DNA from 4 places in the Pseudomonas sp. D4-21 genome. Region 4 is predicted to be linked to each of the others. Evidence: predicted binding sites of a transcription regulator. Region 4 holds the regulator's gene; each other region holds the start of a gene.
What was found. The regulator sigma-54, encoded in region 4, starts transcription at its own class of promoters, with help from an activator protein. The targets are predictions, from matches to a motif close to ANTGGCATNNANNTTGCTNT.
Positions count from the first base shown of each region.

Region 1: a site for sigma-54 is predicted at 2,821-2,840, ahead of glnK (P-II family nitrogen regulator). Genes of this name have one in related genera too.
Region 2: a site for sigma-54 is predicted at 2,782-2,801, ahead of J3Q04_RS21295 (pilin). Genes of this name have one in related genera too.
Region 3: a site for sigma-54 is predicted at 2,455-2,474, ahead of glnA (type I glutamate--ammonia ligase). Genes of this name have one in related genera too.

Region 1 is NZ_CP071664.1:5,420,598-5,425,300, reverse strand. It holds gene J3Q04_RS24620 (aldose 1-epimerase family protein) at 1-610, shown strand, start outside; gene J3Q04_RS24615 (YifB family Mg chelatase-like AAA ATPase) at 617-2,110, opposite strand; gene J3Q04_RS24610 (accessory factor UbiK family protein) at 2,368-2,628, opposite strand; gene glnK (P-II family nitrogen regulator) at 3,042-3,380, shown strand; gene J3Q04_RS24600 (ammonium transporter) at 3,414-4,703, shown strand, end outside.
Region 2 is NZ_CP071664.1:4,735,682-4,740,384, reverse strand. It holds gene J3Q04_RS21305 (type II secretion system F family protein) at 1-919, opposite strand, end outside; gene pilB (type IV-A pilus assembly ATPase PilB) at 922-2,622, opposite strand; gene J3Q04_RS21295 (pilin) at 2,848-3,279, shown strand; gene J3Q04_RS21290 (BON domain-containing protein) at 3,586-3,939, shown strand; gene J3Q04_RS21285 (DUF2845 domain-containing protein) at 4,257-4,556, opposite strand; gene J3Q04_RS21280 (DUF748 domain-containing protein) at 4,558-4,703, opposite strand, start outside.
Region 3 is NZ_CP071664.1:421,494-426,196, reverse strand. It holds gene typA (translational GTPase TypA) at 1-652, opposite strand, end outside; gene thiI (tRNA uracil 4-sulfurtransferase ThiI) at 787-2,241, opposite strand; gene glnA (type I glutamate--ammonia ligase) at 2,569-3,975, shown strand; gene J3Q04_RS01965 (chorismate mutase) at 4,097-4,654, shown strand.
Region 4 is NZ_CP071664.1:996,518-1,001,220, reverse strand. It holds gene J3Q04_RS04350 (KdsC family phosphatase) at 1-41, shown strand, start outside; gene lptC (LPS export ABC transporter periplasmic protein LptC) at 49-621, shown strand; gene lptA (lipopolysaccharide transport periplasmic protein LptA) at 608-1,156, shown strand; gene lptB (LPS export ABC transporter ATP-binding protein) at 1,156-1,881, shown strand; gene J3Q04_RS04330 (RNA polymerase factor sigma-54) at 2,077-3,573, shown strand; gene hpf (ribosome hibernation-promoting factor, HPF/YfiA family) at 3,649-3,957, shown strand; gene ptsN (PTS IIA-like nitrogen regulatory protein PtsN) at 3,970-4,434, shown strand; gene rapZ (RNase adapter RapZ) at 4,437-4,703, shown strand, end outside.

The sequences.
Region 1 (4,703 bases), 1.2 Mb from region 4:
CGGCAGCGTGACCTTTTCCCTCAACGACACGCTGACCAACAATGGCGATTATCCAAAGGAATACCAGGCGCTCTATCACAGCAATTTCAGCACGCCATTCCTGGAGCAGGGGGCCCGCTTCGCCGCCCCGGTCAAACAGGTTTCGCCGTTCAACGACAAGGCCAAGGGCGACCTGAAGGATTGGACCACCTATCGAGCTCCCACCAAGGACTACGATGAAACCGTTTACAACGTCGTGCCTTACGCCGACGCCAAGGGCGATACGCTGACCGTCCTGCACAACAAGGCCGGTAGCCTCGGCGTTTCCGTGGGCTTCAATACCGGGACGCTTCCGGTGTTTTCCCTGTGGAAAAACACCGATACCCAAGGCCAGGGCTACGTGACCGGCTTGGAGCCAGGTACCAGTTTTTCCTATAACCGCCGCTACCAGCGTCCGCTGGGCCTGGTGCCCAGCATCGCACCGAAAGAGCGCAAGCAGTTCCAGATCCACTACAGTCTTCTGGCGGACAAGGGGGCCGTGGACAAAGCCCTCAAGCGCATCGATGACATCCAGGGCGATCGAAAGGCCGAGGTGCGAGACACACCGCTGGTGGACCTGAGCAAGCCGTGACCTGTTTCATGGCGTTGCGGGCCGGTATTGCAGGGCTTCGGCCAAGTGCTCGCGGCTGATCCGTTCCAACTGCTGAAGGTCGGCCAGCGTGCGGGCGACCTTCAGCAAGCGGTGGGCGGCTCGCAGCGACAGGGACAGTCGTTCGCAGGCGGTTTCCAGCCACGCCTCGTCGGTCGAGGACAGTTTGCAATGGCGGCGCAGCCCCGGTAGATCGAGGAATGCGTTGGCACAGCCTTGGCGGGTTTGCTGGCGTTCCCGGGCTTCGGCCACCCGCTCGGCCGCGGTGGCGGTGTCGTCCCCCGGTTCGCCTTTGGGATTGAGCGCCGTGGCTTCCCGCGCCACGGTCAGGTGCAGGTCGATGCGGTCGAGCAAGGGGCCGGACAGCTTGTTGCGATAGCGCTGCACCATGTCCGGTGTGCACGAGCAGCGGCCGCTGGGCTCGCCAAGGTATCCACAGGGGCAGGGGTTCATGGCCGCTACCAACTGGAAGCGGGCCGGGAAGCGCACGCGATCGCGGGCGCGCGAAACCACGATATGCCCCGACTCCAAGGGCTCCCTCAGGACTTCCAATACCTTGCGATCAAACTCTGGAAGCTCGTCCAGGAACAGCACGCCGTGGTGGGCGAGGGTGATTTCCCCCGGTTGCGGCTTGGAGCCTCCACCCACCAGGGCAGGGCCGGACGCCGAATGGTGTGGCTGGCGGAACGGCCGTTGCGGCCAATGGCTCAAGGGCACGCAACTGGCAACCGACTGTATAGCCGCGACCTCCAGGGCCTCGCTTTCGGCCAGCGGTGGCAGCAACCCCGGCAAACGACTCGCCAGCAGCGTCTTGCCCGTACCGGGTGGGCCACTGAACAACAGGTTGTGAGCTCCCGCTGCCGCGATCAGCAAGGCGCGCTTGGCTCCGGCTTGACCTTGTACTTCGCTGAGGTCGGGATAGGGCTTGCTGGCCGAGAGCAGCCCGTTGGACACAAAAGGCTCGACTGGGGCGTGGCCGTTGAAATGCGCCACTGCTTCGAGCAGATGGTCCACGGCGATCACCTTCAGCCCCGACGCCAGGCAAGCTTCCTCGGCGTTGGCCCGGGGTACCAACAGCATGCGTCCAGCCTTGCGTGCCGCCAGCGCCGCGGGGAGCACGCCGCGTACCGGTCTCACGGCGCCGGACAATGCCAGTTCGCCGAGGCACTCCACGTCGTCCAGCATCAAGGTCGGCACCTGCACGCTGGCCGACAGGATTCCCAAGGCAATCGCCAGGTCGAACCGGCCTCCGTCCTTGGGGAGATCCGCTGGCGCCAGGTTCAGGGTGATGCGCCGCGCCGGGAAATTGAGCCCCGAATTGATGATCGCGCTGCGCACCCGGTCCTTGCTCTCCTTCACCGCCGCCTCCGGCAGGCCGACCATCGTCAGTGACGGCAAGCCGTTGGCCAGATGAACCTCAACGGTAACGGCAGGGGCTTCGACCCCCACTTGGGCGCGGCTGTGGACGATGGCGAGCGACATGAAGCGTTCCTTGACTGATGGAGAGCCGCATCCTGCGGCTCTTGAAGACTAGTCCGGGGAAACTGAGAGGGCGGGGCAATTGAAGGGGCAAATTTTCGCAGGATGTTGCGCCAGTGGGGGCATGAATGAACAACCGCCATTCAGGCGGTTGTTTTTCAATTGCCGTTACAGGCGGCGAGCCCCTGCCGGCGCTTTGGATGATCTGGTGGGCCTGGGACAAATCACGCGCTTAACGCCGCATCCCTGGCAAGAGGTGCTCACTCGTCCTTGGGGTCGAGTCGCGCCTCCAGCTCGGCCACCTTGGCTTCCAGGCTCTCCAGCCGTGCCCGGGTCCGGGCCAGCACGACCATCTGGCTGTCGAATTCTTCCCGGCTGACCAGGTCCAGCTTGCTGAACCCGCTTTGCAGCAGGGCCTTGAACTGGCTTTCGATTTCATTCTTGGGGAGTGGCGTGTCGCCGCTCAACAGGCGAGAGGCGTGGCCGCTCAGGGCGTCGAGGAGGTCTTTGGGCGCGAGCATGTCAGGTGTCCTGGAAACAATGGCGGGCAGTGTATCACGCAGTGTCTATAGTCAATTCGCGGCTCGGGTTGCACGCTTTTCGCGCACGGCCCCGGGCATCACCGCACCGTTGTTGTGCGTATCGCTGCGGTTCGTGGTTCGGCGCAGGCCGGCGCAACGGGTAAAGGGTTGAAATCAGGGGGGTTGGGTACAGATGGCAAGCTTTCTGCTTAGTGGCTGGTGACCCATGCACTGATGCAGTCGCTGTGACGAATGCAGTGCAGCAGGCGGAGCGGGGAGTTTCGTCAGGAGTAGTCAGCTGGCACCGGTCGGGCAACTTGGGCCGACGACGCGTTACAAAGCCAGGCACTGCGCTTAGACTTGAGTCGGGTTTGTTTTCCTGGGGCAAGTCCACCAATTCGGGAGAGAGTTTCATGAAGCTAGTCACTGCCATCATCAAGCCGTTCAAGCTGGACGACGTACGCGAGTCGCTGTCCGAAATCGGCGTGCAGGGCATTACCGTTACTGAAGTCAAAGGCTTCGGTCGGCAGAAAGGCCATACCGAGCTGTATCGCGGCGCGGAATACGTGGTCGACTTCCTGCCCAAGGTGAAGATCGATGTCGCCATCGACGACAAGGATCTTGATCGGGTCATCGAGGCGATTACCAAGGCCGCCAACACCGGCAAGATTGGTGACGGAAAGATCTTCGTGGTCAATCTGGAACAGGCCATTCGCATCCGTACCGGCGAAACCGATACCGACGCTATCTAAGCCGTCAAACCCAACGCCCCAGGAGAAAACAATATGACTCTGCGTAAATTCGCAGGGCTAGGAGCCCTGTTGTCCTTCGTAATGCCTGGCCTGGCCATGGCGGAAGAAGCGGCAGCCCCAGTCCTCAACTCCGGCGACACTGCCTGGATGTTGACTGCCACGATTCTTGTCCTGTTCATGACCATCCCTGGCCTTGCGCTGTTCTACGGCGGCATGGTTCGGTCGAAAAACATTCTTTCGGTGATGATGCAGTGCTTCGCCATCACCGGTCTGATCAGCGTCCTGTGGGTCATCTACGGCTACAGCATCGCATTCGACACCACTGGCATGGAACAGGGCGTCGTCAACTTCAATTCCTTCATCGGCGGCCTGGGCAAGGCATTCCTGGCGGGCGTCACCCCGGCCAGCCTGACCGGTCCGGCTGCATTGTTTCCAGAAGCGGTGTTCATCACTTTCCAGATGACCTTCGCCATCATCACCCCAGCGCTGATCGTCGGTGCCTTTGCCGAGCGGATGAAATTCTCCGCCATGCTGATCTTCATGGGCGTGTGGTTCACCCTGGTGTATGCGCCGATTGCGCACATGGTCTGGTCCGGCAACGGCGGCCTGATGTGGGATTGGGGCGTGCTGGACTTCGCCGGCGGCACCGTGGTGCATATCAACGCCGGTATCGCCGGTCTCGTAGCCTGTCTGGTATTGGGCAAGCGCAAAGGTTTCCCGACCACCCCAATGGCACCGCATAACCTGGGTTATACCCTGATGGGCGCGGCCATGCTGTGGGTAGGCTGGTTCGGCTTCAACGCCGGCTCCGCCGTCGCGGCCAACGGCACTGCCGGCATGGCGATGCTGGTCACCCAGATCGCCACGGCTGCCGCGGCACTGGGCTGGATGTTTGCCGAGTGGATCACCCACGGCAAGCCAAGCGCGCTGGGCATTGCCTCGGGCGTGGTGGCCGGCCTGGTTGCAATCACCCCGGCTGCCGGCACCGTGGGCCCGATGGGCGCCTTGGTCATCGGCCTGGCGGCGGGCGTGGTGTGCTTCTTCTGCGCCACCACCCTCAAGCGCAAGCTCGGCTATGACGACTCCCTGGATGCCTTCGGCGTACATGGCATCGGCGGTATCCTCGGGGCGATCCTGACCGGTGTATTCGCTGCACCGGCACTGGGTGGCTTCGGCACTGTGACCGATATCGGCGCACAAGTGTGGATTCAATTCAAAGGCGTGGGTTTCACCGTGATCTATACCGCGGTCGTGACCTTCATCATTCTCAAGGTACTGGACGCCGTCATGGGCCTGCGTGTCTCCGAGGAAGAAGAAGCCGTG
Region 2 (4,703 bases), 1.9 Mb from region 4:
GCTTGAACACTACGTTGCCGGTAGCGCCCGACACGGAATCGAGGGCTTCGACCAATGGTACGCCGGCCGCAAAGGTCGTCGACAGCGTACGGGCGTAGCGAGCCACGGCGGACTTGTACATCAAGGTGCCGATCAAGGGCAGCTTGAGCAGCCATTTGTCTCGCCAGTCACGAAATGCCTGGGAACGCTTGAGCGCATATTTCACGCCGAAGAACCCACCCACCAGCCCTCCCAGCAACATCCACCACCACTCTTGCAAGAACTCCGACAAGCCGATGACCATCAGCGTGAAGGCCGGCAGCTTTGCGCCAAAGCCTGCGAATACCGACTCGAACTGCGGCACGACCTTGATCAGCAGGATGCTTGTGACCACGGCGGCAACGGCGATCACCGCGGCAGGATAGGTCATGGCTTTCTTGATCTTGGCCTTGAGGGCCTCGCTTTTTTCCTTGTAGGTCGCGACGCGGTCCAGCAGCGTGTCCAGGGCACCGGCCTGCTCACCGGCATCTACCAGGTTGCAGTACAACTCGTCAAAATACTGGGGGCATTTGCGCAGCGAGGCGGCGAAACTGTTTCCGGCGGCGACCTCCTGCTTCACCTCGTCCACCAACTTGCGCATATTCGGGTTGTCGAAGCCCTCGCCAATGATATCGAACGCCTGCAACAGCGGCACCCCGGCCTTGAGCATCGTCGCCATCTGGCGGGTGAACAGGGCGATGTCCAACGGCTTGATGCGCTTGCCCTTGCTGAATATCGAGGTGGACTTTTTGCGAACCTTGCCCGGGTTGATGCCCTGCTTGCGCAACTGTGCCTTGACCAGTGCCGGGCTTTGGCCGGTCAGTTCGCCGGACATTTTCGTGCCTTTGCGGTCTTTGCCTTCCCACGTGTAGACGTCGGTTTTTACTGCCTTGACCGCCATGTTCAATCCTTGGTGACCCGGTTGATTTCTTCGAGGCTGGTGATGCCTTGCATCACTTTGAACAGCCCCGAGGTGCGCAAGTCGTTAAAGCCGTCCTTGCGCATCTGCAGGTCGATTTCCAGGGAGTTGCCCTCGGCCATGATCAATCGTTGCAGCTCTGGCGTGTTCTTCACCACTTCGTATACCCCCACGCGACCTTTGTAACCGCTGTTGCACTGTTCGCAACCGACCGGCTCATAGATCGTGAATGAGCCGATGCGTTCCCGGGGGAAACCCTCTTTAAGCAGGGTTTCCTCGGGAATCTCGATGGCTCTCTTGCACTGTGCGCACAGCTTGCGCGCCAGGCGCTGGGCGATGATCAGGTGGACCGCCGTGGCAATGTTGAAGCCGGGGATGCCCATGTTCTGCAGGCGGATCAGTGTTTCGGCGGCGCTGTTGGTGTGTAGGGTGGACAGCACCAGATGCCCGGTCTGGGCGGCCTTGATGGCGATTTCGGCGGTTTCCAGGTCACGGATCTCGCCGACCATGATCACGTCCGGGTCCTGACGCAGGAACGAGCGCAGGGCATGGGCGAAATCCAAGCCCTGGCGCGGGTTCACGTTGACCTGGTTGATGCCTTCCATATTGATTTCCACCGGGTCCTCCGCCGTGGAGATATTGATATCCACGGTGTTGAGGATGTTCAGGCCGGTGTAGAGCGACACGGTCTTGCCCGAGCCGGTCGGCCCGGTCACCAGGATCAACCCTTGTGGTTGCTTCAAGGCTGTCATGTACAGGTCTTTCTGTTCCGGCTCATAGCCCAGGGCATCGATGCCCATTTGCGCGCTGGAGGGATCGAGGATCCGGATCACCACTTTTTCCCCCCACAGCGTGGGCAGGGTATTGACCCGGAAGTCGATGGACTTGGTCTTCGACAGGCGCATCTTCAGTCGACCGTCCTGGGGTTTGCGTCGCTCGGAAATGTCCAGGCTCGCCATGACTTTCAAGCGCGCGGCAATGCGGTTGGCTAGCTGGATAGGAGGCTTGGCGACCTCCCGCAGCATGCCGTCGGTACGCACCCGCACCCGGTAGGTTTTCTCATAAGGCTCGAAGTGCAGGTCGGAAGAGCCGCCCTTGATCGCGTCCAGCAGCATCTTGTTGACGAAACGCACGACCGGCGCATCGTCGCCGTCCTGCCCCGCGATTGTGTCCTGCTTGCGGTCGTCGATCGACTCGATGTCCAGGCCGTCGAGATCGACGTCGGCCATGCCCTCCAGGCCGGTGCTGCTGGATTCGAAGAATTTTTCAATGGCATCGCTGAGCTTGTCGTCTTCCACCAGGATGGCTTCGGTGGTCAGGCCGGTGCTGAACTGGATGTCGTTGATGGCTTGGTGATTGGTGGGGTCGGAAATGCCCACATAGAGCTTGTTGCCGCGCCGCCACAGCGGCAGCACGTGATGCTGGCGCACCAGTTTCTCGCTGACCAGGCCGGCGGGCTGGTTGTCTTTGTCTAGGCTGTTGAGGTCCAGCAGGGCGATACCAAAATGCTCGGAGGCGATTTCCGCCACCTGGCGGCTCTGGATCAGTTTGTTTTGCACCAGGTAGCTGACCAGGGGCACTCGGTTGCGCTGGGCCTGTTGAAAAGCATGCTGCGCGCTTTGTTCGGTGATCAGTTCAGCCAACACCAATTGCTTGGCCAGGCCGCTGAGGGCGATGTCATTCATGGGGATACCGGACGCGGACTGTTCATGATTTATAGCCTAGTCAAGCATCGGTGGCTGACCAGCGAGCAGAGGTGACAAAAAGCGTCAGATAGTGCGGCTGTTGGGGTAGGAGGTTGATCTCATGCGGCAGGGAAAGCCTGGGCTGGCGGGGCTTCCAGGGTTGGCATGTGCCCTGCAATGACCGTTTCAGGTCATGAGATTTCGACTCATGCACGGGAGATGTCTATGAATAAGCTAAAGGGTTTTACACTGATCGAGCTGCTGATCGTGGTGGCGATCATTGGGATCCTGGCGACGTTTGCGTTGCCGCAGTACTCGAAGTACCAGGCGCGGGCGAAGGTGACGGTCGGGCTGGCGGAAGCTTCTTCATTGAAGGTGCCGGTTGAAGACCTTCTGAATAAAGGTACAACGCCAACCGCTGCCAACACGGGCGTACCGGCGTCGAGCAATAACTGCACGATGACCATTGGGGGTGACGCGGCCGCTGGGACGGCCAGCATCACTTGCACTATCAAAGAGGCACCTGCCTCCATCATAGGCAAGACGATCATTCTCAGCCGTGCCGGCACAGGTGCCTGGACATGTACTTCTAACGTTGCGGAAGAGTTCTTGCCTGCGGGCGGTTGCACAGCAGCGGCTGGCGCGGCAGCGGGTTGACAGTTGTTGCGAGACTAACCAAAGCCCCGCATCAGCGGGGCTTTGTCATTTAGCGGAGGTAAATCTCCAATATCGAAATAACCTCGGTAATTCATGAGCTTAGCAATCCGGCAAAACCCGCATGTTGCATGTACCAAATCCCTCGGTCATGCAATTTGCATGATTATGAAAATAACCGCTTCGCTTAACTTATTGATTTATAACGAATTTCACATCGTTTCAAAACTGGCACAGCCTTCGCACTACTCCTGACAACCTGCCGCGATGCAATTTCGGCAGTTTCTGAGAAAAACAGGAGTTACTCGTATGAAGAAGTTCGCTATCACTGCCGCTGCTGCCACTGCACTGACCCTGACCATGGCTAGCGCTTTCGCCGAGACCACTCAAGCAACTCAGGCCCCGATGATGCTGGCTGCGGGCGAAGTGACAGAGGCTAAGGAAGACGTTTCCGATACCTGGATCACCACCAAGGTCAAGGCCGACCTGGTGACCGAGAAAGGCATTCCAGGCTCCGACATCAAGGTTGAAACCAACAAGGGCGTCGTGTCCCTGTCTTCGACCGCTGTGTTGAGCGATGCCCAGAAAGACACCGCCGTCGCGATCGCCAAGAAAATCAAAGGGGTACGTGATGTGTCGGCCGATGGCCTGAAATCCGAGTAAGGCAAGGCTTCTCGCCTGGACGGGAGAAGGCGCGGCAAGCGGGCTGTGTTTTACGCTTGCCGATGCTTTGGAGTTCATGCGAAAGGCCACATGGACGTGGCCATTACAGGCCCCCGGCATTCGTGCCGGGGGCCTGTTCTATTCTGGGAAGGAGAGAATGTGAGCCAGTCAGGGAAACCGGGTAGTCCCTTTCGCGAGCAGGCTCGCTCCCACATTTGACCGCATTCTTCCAGAAACAACCCGGCCCCTGTGGGAGCGAGCCTGCTCGCGAAGGCGCAGGCACTGTCGCTGCAGATACGCTGGAATAGCCCAACCAATCACCGCCCACGCTTGCTGGTAATCTCCACCAGCCGATTCCTCTCGAAGCGCAAGTACTGGTACATCCCGCTACGGGGTCCGTAAGTCCATTCCTCCACCGGATACTCCTCCCGGCGGTTGACGCTGCGTTTGTAGCCCAGATCATCACGCGCTGCAGGCTGTCCACATTTTTGCAGCACCTCGCTCGTACGATCACCGATGCTGATCAAATGGCTGCCACAGCGCAACGTATTGGCGGCTGTGGCCTGGCCGGCTGCCAATAGCAGCAGACTCAGGCTGAATCCGTACCAATACTTCATTTCACTCCGCATCCAGATGCATTGGCGTAATGACGGTGCCGTCCTTTTCGGCCTGGCCCAGGCTGGCGTCAATGAAGTACACGCGGTCATCGGCCAGCTTGCCCTTGTCCACGAGGAAATCCTTGATGCTGCTGGCCCGCTCCTGGC
Region 3 (4,703 bases), 580 kb from region 4:
GGAAGCTGTTGTAGTCCAGTGCCGAGATCTGCATCTGGAACGGACCGTCACGGTCAACGGCCGGTGCAGGTACGTTGTCGACGATCGACTGGTACAGCGGGGTCATGTCTTCAGCCATGTCGGTGTGGTCCAGACCGGCAATGCCGTTCAGGGCCGAGGCGTAGACGACTTTGAAGTCCAGCTGTTCTTCGGTGGCGCCCAGGTTGTCGAACAGGTCGAAGATCTGATCCAGAACCCAGTCCGGACGCGCGCCTGGACGGTCAACCTTGTTGATGCACACGATCGGACGCAGGCCGGCTTCGAAGGCCTTCTTGGTCACGAAACGGGTTTGCGGCATAGGGCCGTCCTGGGCGTCAACCAGCAGCAGCACGGAGTCGACCATCGACATCACGCGCTCTACTTCACCACCGAAGTCGGCGTGGCCCGGGGTGTCCACGATGTTGATGTGGTAGCCGTTCCAGTTGATGGCGGTGTTTTTCGCCAGGATGGTAATACCGCGCTCTTTTTCCTGGTCGTTGGAGTCCATCACGCGCTCGTCGTTGAGCTCGTTGCGCTCCAGGGTGCCGGATTGACGCAAGAGTTTGTCTACCAGGGTGGTCTTACCATGGTCAACGTGAGCAATGATGGCGATGTTGCGTAGATTTTCGATCACTTGTGTATCTCGATCAGAGGATTCGGTGTGCTGACAGGTCGTGGCAGCGATTTACAGTAGAGTCCGACAGTTACAGCGTGTCGGCGGCGTCGGGGGGCCGGTGACGCAGGCCACAGGCAAACAGCCCCGGGCACTTAGCTCGGTCGATAAACGCGCACATTGGCATGCCCCTCACTGAGCAAATGGTGAGCATGCAGGCGACTCATCACGCCTTTGTCGCAATACAGCAGGTACTGGCGAGTAGGGTCCAGTTCCTTGAAACGCGCGTTCACTGCATAGAACGGCATCGTTTGTACCTCGACGCCGGCGATGCTCAGCGGGTCGTCCTCAGCATCGTCCGGGTGACGGATGTCGATGATGATCTGACCGGCCAGCGCTTCGCCGACTTCTTCAATCTGGATGTCCTGGCCCAATTCGTCGATGACCCGATCGATCGGTACCAGCCTGGCGTTCTCGATCGCGCGCTCGAGTACCGCCATGTCGAATTCTTTCTCTTCGTGCTCCACGCGCCCGCGCTTGGCCGCCGTCTTCGGATTGACCGAGATGACCCCGCAGTACTCGGGCATGTGCCGGGCGAAATCGGCGGTGCCGATCTCGTTCGCCGTGTCGATGATGTCCTGCTTGTGGCTGGCGATCAGCGGGCGCAGCACGAGTTTCTCGGTCACGCAGTCGATTACCGACAGGTTCGGCAGCGTCTGGCTCGATACCTGGGAAATCGCCTCGCCGGTCACCAGCGCGTCGATGTGCAGCCGGTCGGCGATGCTCGTCGCGGCACGCAACATCATACGCTTCAAAATGACGCCCATATGACTGTTATCGACTTTGCCGAGAATCTCGCCCAGGACTTCTTCGAACGGCACGCTCACAAATAACACGCGCTGGGAGCTGCCGTACTTCTTCCAGATGAAGTGCGCCACTTCCATCACGCCCAGCTCATGGGCGCGCCCGCCGAGGTTGAAGAAGCAGAAATGGCTCATCAGGCCGCGACGCATGATCTGGTAAGCGGCGACGGTGGAATCGAAGCCACCGGACATCAGCACCAGCGTTTGCTCCAGTGACCCCAACGGGTAACCGCCGATGCTGTCGTGCTGGCTGTGGATCACGAACAACCGCTGGTCGCGAATTTCGATGCGCACTTCAACCTGCGGATCTTTCAGCGAAATCCCGGCGGCGCCGCACTGCCGGCGCAGCTGGCTGCCGACATAACGTTCCACGTCCATGGAACTGAACGGGTGCTTGCCGGCGCGCTTGCAGCGGACCGAAAAGATCTTTCCGGCCAGTGCATCACCATAATGGAGCATGCACTTGGCGAGGATATCGTCGAAGTCCCCCAGCGGGTACTCGTCAACTTGCAGGAAATGCGCGATGCCCGGCATGCAGCTCAGGCGCTCGGTCATTTCCTTCAGCAGCTTGGGTTCGCTGACGCGGGTTTCCAGTTCGAGGTTGTCCCACACACCGTTCACCACGACGGCCGGGTCCAGGTCACGGAGCACGGCACGGATGTTCTTGGCCAACTGGCGGATGAAACGCATCCGTACCGGGCGGCTCTTGATGGTGATCTCGGGGAAGACTTTTACGATTAGTTTCATGAAAACAGCGCGCGAACGGCCAGCCGAAAAAGGGGGCGCGGATTATAGCGGAAATTGCTCAAGGTTTAACCAGTTTATGTGCAGATGGTTTTTCATGCACCAAAACGGGTCATTATCGATTGACGGCGCCACATTGCAGTGCGTTATTGTCTGACAATCTTTGATTTGCGCCTGTAAAAGCGTGGATTTGGTGCAAAAAACCCATGGTGGGGCACTGGCATGCAATTTGCTCCCTTGTGAGGCAGGTTGCCTTGGCAGAGTATTCGCGCCGGCATCACCCATATCTAAGGGCACTCCACTACCCGCCCGAAGCCACCCGGAGGACATATGTCGAAGTCGGTTCAACTCATCAAAGATCATGACGTCAAGTGGATTGATCTGCGCTTCACTGACACCAAAGGCACTCAACATCACGTGACCATGCCGGCCCGTGATGCGCTGGACGACGAATTCTTCGAAATCGGCAAGATGTTCGACGGTTCTTCCATCTCCGGCTGGAAAGGCATCGAAGCCTCCGACATGATCCTGATGCCGGACGACGAAACCGCCGTCCTGGACCCGTTCACCGAAGAGCCGACCCTGATCCTGGTCTGCGACATCATCGAACCTTCGACCATGCAAGGTTATGACCGCGACCCACGCGCCATTGCCCACCGCGCCGAGGAATACCTGAAGTCCACCGGTATCGGCGACACCGCTTTCTTCGGTCCAGAGCCTGAGTTCTTCATCTTTGACTCGGTCAAGTTCAAGTCCGATATCTCCGGCTCCATGTTCAAGATCTTCTCCGAACAAGGTTCGTGGATGTCCGACCAGGACGTGGAAGGCGGCAACAAAGGCCACCGTCCAGGTATCAAAGGCGGCTACTTCCCGGTTCCACCGTTCGACTTCGACCACGAAATCCGTACCTCCATGTGCAACGCACTGGAAGAAATGGGCCAGACCGTCGAAGTTCACCACCACGAAGTGGCAACTGCCGGCCAGAACGAAATCGGTGTGAAATTCAACACACTGGTGAAGAAGGCTGACGAAGTCCAGACCCTGAAGTACTGCGTACACAACGTTGCCGACGCCTACGGCCGCACCGCGACCTTCATGCCGAAGCCTCTGTACGGCGACAACGGTTCGGGCATGCACGTGCACATGTCGATCTCCAAGGACGGCAAGAACACCTTCGCTGGCGAAGGTTATGCCGGTCTGTCGGACACTGCCCTGTACTTCATCGGTGGCATCATCAAGCACGGTAAGGCCCTGAACGGCTTCACCAACCCGTCGACCAACTCCTACAAGCGTCTGGTACCAGGCTTCGAAGCCCCGGTCATGCTGGCCTACTCGGCTCGCAACCGTTCCGCCTCGATCCGTATCCCTTACGTTAACAGCCCAAAAGCCCGCCGTATCGAAGCGCGCTTCCCGGATCCGGCTGCCAACCCATACCTGGCCTTCGCTGCACTGATGATGGCCGGCCTGGACGGTATCCAGAACAAGATCCACCCTGGCGATGCCGCTGACAAAAACCTGTATGACCTGCCGCCTGAAGAGGCCAAGGAAATCCCACAGGTTTGTGGCAGCCTGAAAGAAGCCCTGGAAGAGCTGGACAAGGGCCGTGCGTTCCTGACCAAGGGCGGCGTATTCAGCGATGACTTCATCGACGCTTACATCGCACTGAAAAGCGAAGAAGAAATCAAGGTTCGCACCTTCGTACACCCACTGGAATACGAGCTGTACTACAGCTGCTGATCCAGTAAGCGCCGCCACGCACGGCGTGAACTAAAGAGAGGCCTCCTTCGGGAGGCCTTTTTTATGGGCGCAGGATGCGTGCATGATGGTGCGCCGCTTCCCTTACAAGACGAGATCGCCAATGACTTCCCGCTTGAAGATTTGCCTCGCCCTGTCTGCCGCACTGCTGTGTTCCACAGCCGAGGCCAGCAACGCCCCCGACGCCCTGACGCCGTTGCTCAATGCCATCGGCGAACGCCTGCTGATCGCAGATCAAGTGGCATTGAGCAAATGGGACAGTGGCAAACCCGTAGAGGACCGTCCGCGCGAGCGCGAAGTCATTGCCGCCGCCGTGGCCCAGGCGCCCACCTACAAGCTGAACGGCGAGACGGTGGAGGCGTTTTTCGCCGCCCAGATAGAAGCCAACAAACTGGTCCAATACATCAACTTGTCCGACTGGGCCCTGGACGGCAAGGCGCCAGACCTGCCGCGCCCGGACCTGGTAGGCGAGATCCGCCCTAAACTCGACCGCCTGCAAAAACGCCTGCTGCAACAACTGGCCGACTTCGCGCCCTACCGCACCGATCCACAGTGCCCGCAATGGCTGGCCCAGGCCACCCACCACAACAAACAGCACCCGGTGCACCGGCTGGCCCTGATCCGGGCAACCGGCGGACTGTGTATCTCCCCGAAATCCTGAGAAATATTTCCAAAACCCTGTGGGAGCGAGCCTGCTCGCGAATGGGCCG
Region 4 (4,703 bases):
CCCAGGGCCACCTCGAAGCGGCCAACGCCGCATACTTGTGAGCCATTTATGCTAAGCAAGAAGATTCGCACCATTCTGGTGTTCAGCTGCATCGCCGCGATTTTCGCTGCGGTGGGCTATTGGAACATCAGCCCGGAACGCTTCCTTGACCAACCCGCGGCCAAGGTCGAGGAAAATGACATCGACTGGTATGCGACCAATACGCATACCCTGCAATACCTGCCGGACGGAAAGGTGCAGTACGAAATGACGGCCGACAAGGTCGATCATGTAAAGGCCAGCGACGTCACGCTGGTGACCAAACCGGACCTGAACATGTTCCGGGGTACCGAATTTCCATGGCACGTGCAGAGCGAACGGGCCGAGGTCAATCCCGGCGGCACCGAAGTCGAACTGATCGACTCGGTGCGCATCGCACGGACCGATGAAAAGAACCGTACGACCATCATCACCAGCAGTCGCATGACGGTCTTCCCGCAGCGAGAATATGCGCAGACCGAGCAACCCGTTAGAATCGACGGCGCTGGCGGCGTGTCGACCGGCGTGGGAATGAAGGCGTATTTGAAGGAAAGCAGGATACACCTGCTATCGAAAGTAAGAGGACAGTATGAAGCTCGCTAAAACCCTCCCTATTTTGCTCAGTCTGGGCGCTGCACTGGGAAGCGCGAGCGCCTGGGCCCTTCCCAACGACCGCGACCAGCCTATCCGCATCCAGGCCGACGACGCGCAACTGGACGACAAGAACGGTGTCGCCACCTATAAGGGTGACGTGATCATTACCCAGGGCTCGATGAAGGTGACCGGCAATACCGTCACCATCACCCGCACCCAGTCCGGCGATATCGACGTAGTGACATCCGTGGGCAACCTGGCGTACTTCGAACAGTTGCAGACCGCAGGCGACACCAAGCCTGTGCAGGGTTACGGGGTCACCATCCAGTATCACGCCGCCCAGGACCGCGTTGTATTGATCGACCGCGCCAAGGTCGTCGACAAGGACAACAACGTGACCCAAGGCGAGAAGATCGTCTACGACACGGTCAAGAAGCTGGCCAGCGCCGGCCGTGCCACTGGCAGCAAGGTGACCGAACAGCGTCCGCGGATCGACATGGTGATCCAGCCGAAAAAGAAAACCGACGAGCAGAAGGCGCAGTAATGGCAACTCTGAAAGCCCAGCACCTGGCCAAGAGCTACAAGAGCCGCCAGGTTGTGCGCGATGTCAGCCTGTCCATCGACAGCGGCCAGATCGTTGGCTTGCTCGGCCCCAACGGCGCGGGCAAGACAACCTGTTTCTACATGATCGTCGGGCTGGTTCAGGCCGACCAGGGCCGCGTACTGATCGACGACCTGGATGTCAGCCACCAGCCGATGCACGGCCGGGCGAAGGCCGGTATCGGTTATCTGCCGCAAGAAGCGTCGATCTTCCGCAAACTGTCGGTGGCCGACAACATCATGGCCATCCTCGAGACCCGCAAGGAGCTCGACAAGGCCGGCCGCCGTCAGGAATTGGAGAGCCTGCTGCAGGAATTCCATATCAGCCACATTCGCGACAACCTGGGCATGAGCCTGTCCGGCGGCGAACGTCGTCGCGTGGAAATTGCCCGCGCCCTGGCTACCGCGCCGAAATTCATTCTGCTCGACGAACCCTTCGCCGGCGTAGACCCGATTTCGGTGGGCGACATCAAGCAGATCATCCATCATCTCAAGGCCAAGGGGATCGGCGTGCTGATCACCGACCACAACGTGCGCGAGACACTGGACATCTGCGAGACCGCCTATATCGTCAACGACGGCCAGTTGATCGCCGAGGGCGACTCGGCCACCATCCTGGCCAACGAGCTGGTCAAGGAAGTGTATCTGGGCCACGAGTTCCGCCTTTAAGCCACGAAGCCTCAGGCGAAGGCCTGGGTGGCGCCGAATGTCCGATGACGACCCGTGGGGCACTCTCAATTAATTGAAGACGCCCCCTAGGCAAACACTTCAGTTTCAGGCATATAATTTGCTTAAGTTTGGCGCTCCGGCGCCCTGTAGTGGATGGCGCATGTGCGCCGGCAAATAAGGTGTTAAGCCCCTGCCATGAAACCATCGCTAGTCTTGAGAATGGGCCAGCAGCTGACGATGACACCGCAGCTGCAACAGGCCATCCGCCTGCTCCAATTGTCGACCCTGGACCTGCAACAGGAAATCCAAGAGGCCCTGGAATCCAATCCGATGCTCGAACGCCAGGAAGAGGGCGACGACTTCGACAACACCGATCCACTGGCCGACAATGTCGAGCAGAAAACCACCCCGGAAATCCAGGAACCAACCTACCAACAGGAAGCCGCCCCCACGGTGGACAACCTTGAGGATGGCGAATGGAACGAGCGCATTCCCAACGACCTGCCCGTGGACACGGCTTGGGAAGACGTCTATCAGACCAGCGCCAGCAGCCTGCCGAGCGGCGATGACGACGAATGGGATTTCACTACCCGCACGTCCGCCGGCGAGAGCTTGCAGAGTCATCTGCTCTGGCAATTGAACCTGGCGCCGATGTCCGATACCGATCGCCTGATCGCCGTGACCCTGATCGATTGCATCAACAACCAGGGTTACCTGGACGAGACGCTGGAAGAAATCCTCGAAGCCTTCGACCCCGAGCTCGACATCGAGCTGGACGAGATCGAAGCCGTCTTGCATCGCATCCAGCAGTTCGAACCCGCCGGCATCGGTGCTCGCAACCTGGGCGAATGCCTGTTGCTGCAGCTGCGCCAATTGCCCGCCAAAACCCCGTGGCTGGCCGAAGCCAAGCGCCTGGTGACCGATTACATCGACCTTTTGGGCGGACGCGACTACAGCCAACTGATGCGTCGCATGAAGCTCAAGGAAGATGAACTGCGCCAGGTCATCGAGCTGGTGCAAAGCCTCAACCCGCGTCCTGGCTCACAGATCGAATCCACCGAGCCCGAATACGTCGTCCCCGACGTAATCGTGCGCAAGCACAACGATCGCTGGCTGGTGGAGCTCAACCAGGAGTCGATGCCCAAGCTGCGCGTCAACGCCCAGTACGCAGGTTTCGTCAAACGCGCCGATACCAGCGCCGACAACACCTTCATGCGCAACCAGTTGCAGGAAGCGCGCTGGTTCATCAAGAGCCTGCAGAGCCGCAACGAAACCCTGATGAAAGTCGCCACCCAGATCGTCGAGCATCAGCGCGGCTTCCTGGAATATGGCGACGAAGCGATGAAGCCGTTGGTCCTGCATGACATTGCCGAGGCGGTGGGCATGCACGAATCGACGATTTCACGGGTGACCACCCAGAAATTCATGCATACCCCTCGGGGCATCTATGAATTGAAATACTTTTTCTCCAGCCACGTCAGCACCTCCGAAGGCGGCGAATGCTCGTCCACGGCCATCCGCGCGATCATCAAAAAACTGGTCGCGGCGGAAAATCAGAAAAAGCCGTTGAGTGACAGCAAGATCGCTGGTTTACTGGAGGCACAAGGCATTCAGGTGGCCCGCCGTACCGTCGCCAAATACCGCGAATCCCTGGGGATCGCACCTTCGAGCGAACGCAAGCGGTTGATGTAACAGGCCACGCCACAGCGTTCCAGTGGCAGGCACCCAGCCTGCCGCTTTATGCACTGGCAACGAAGGAGAAGCTGTATGCAAGTCAACATCAGTGGACACCAACTGGAAGTGACCGAACCCCTGCGCACCTACATCGGCGAAAAACTCGACCGATTGGAGAGGCATTTCGACAAGATCACCAACGTGCAAGTCATTCTGAACGTCGAAAAGCTGAAGCAGAAGATCGAAGCCACACTGCATATTCCCGGCGGAGAAGTGGTTGCCAATGCGGAGCATGATGACATGTATGCCGCGATTGACCTGCTGACCGACAAGCTGGATCGCCAACTCAAAAAGCATAAGGAAAAGACCCAGAGCCTCCTCCAGGGCGCAACCGGTCGTTAACCCCCCCAATCCATGATCCGACTAGAAACCATCCTGACCCCCGGCCGTTCCCAGGTGAACGCGCCGGGTGGCAGTAAGAAGAAAGCCCTCGAACAAATTGCCAACCTGATCCACCGCGAAGTGCCGGATCTGGAAATGCAGGACGTCTTCGAGGCCCTTATCGCCCGTGAAAAACTAGGCTCCACCGGTTTTGGCAACGGCATCGCCATTCCACATTGCCGCCTCAAAGGCTGTACGTCGCCCATCAGCGCGCTACTGCACCTTGAAGCACCCATAGATTTCGACGCCATCGACGGCGCCCCGGTCGACCTGCTGTTCGTATTGCTGGTTCCGGAAGCGGCGACCGATGCGCACCTTGAGCTGCTGCGCCAGATCGCCAGCATGCTGGACCGCAAGGAAGTGCGCGAAAGACTGCGCAGCGCAACGAGTAACGACGCTTTGTATCAGGTTGTCCTGGACGAGCAGAACGGTCATTAAACATGCGCATGATCATCGTCAGTGGCCGCTCCGGCTCCGGTAAAAGTACCGCCCTCAATGTGCTCGAGGACAGCGGCTACTACTGCATCGACAACTTGCCGGCAGGCCTGCTTCCGGAGTTGGCCGAGCGCGCCCTGATCCACACCGAACTGGCGCAACCGCTGGTCGCCGTGTCGGTCGATGCCCGTAACCTGCCCAGCCACTTGTCGCGCTTCCCCGAACTGCTCGAGGAAGTGCGCAGCCGCCATATCCAATGCGATGTGCTCTAC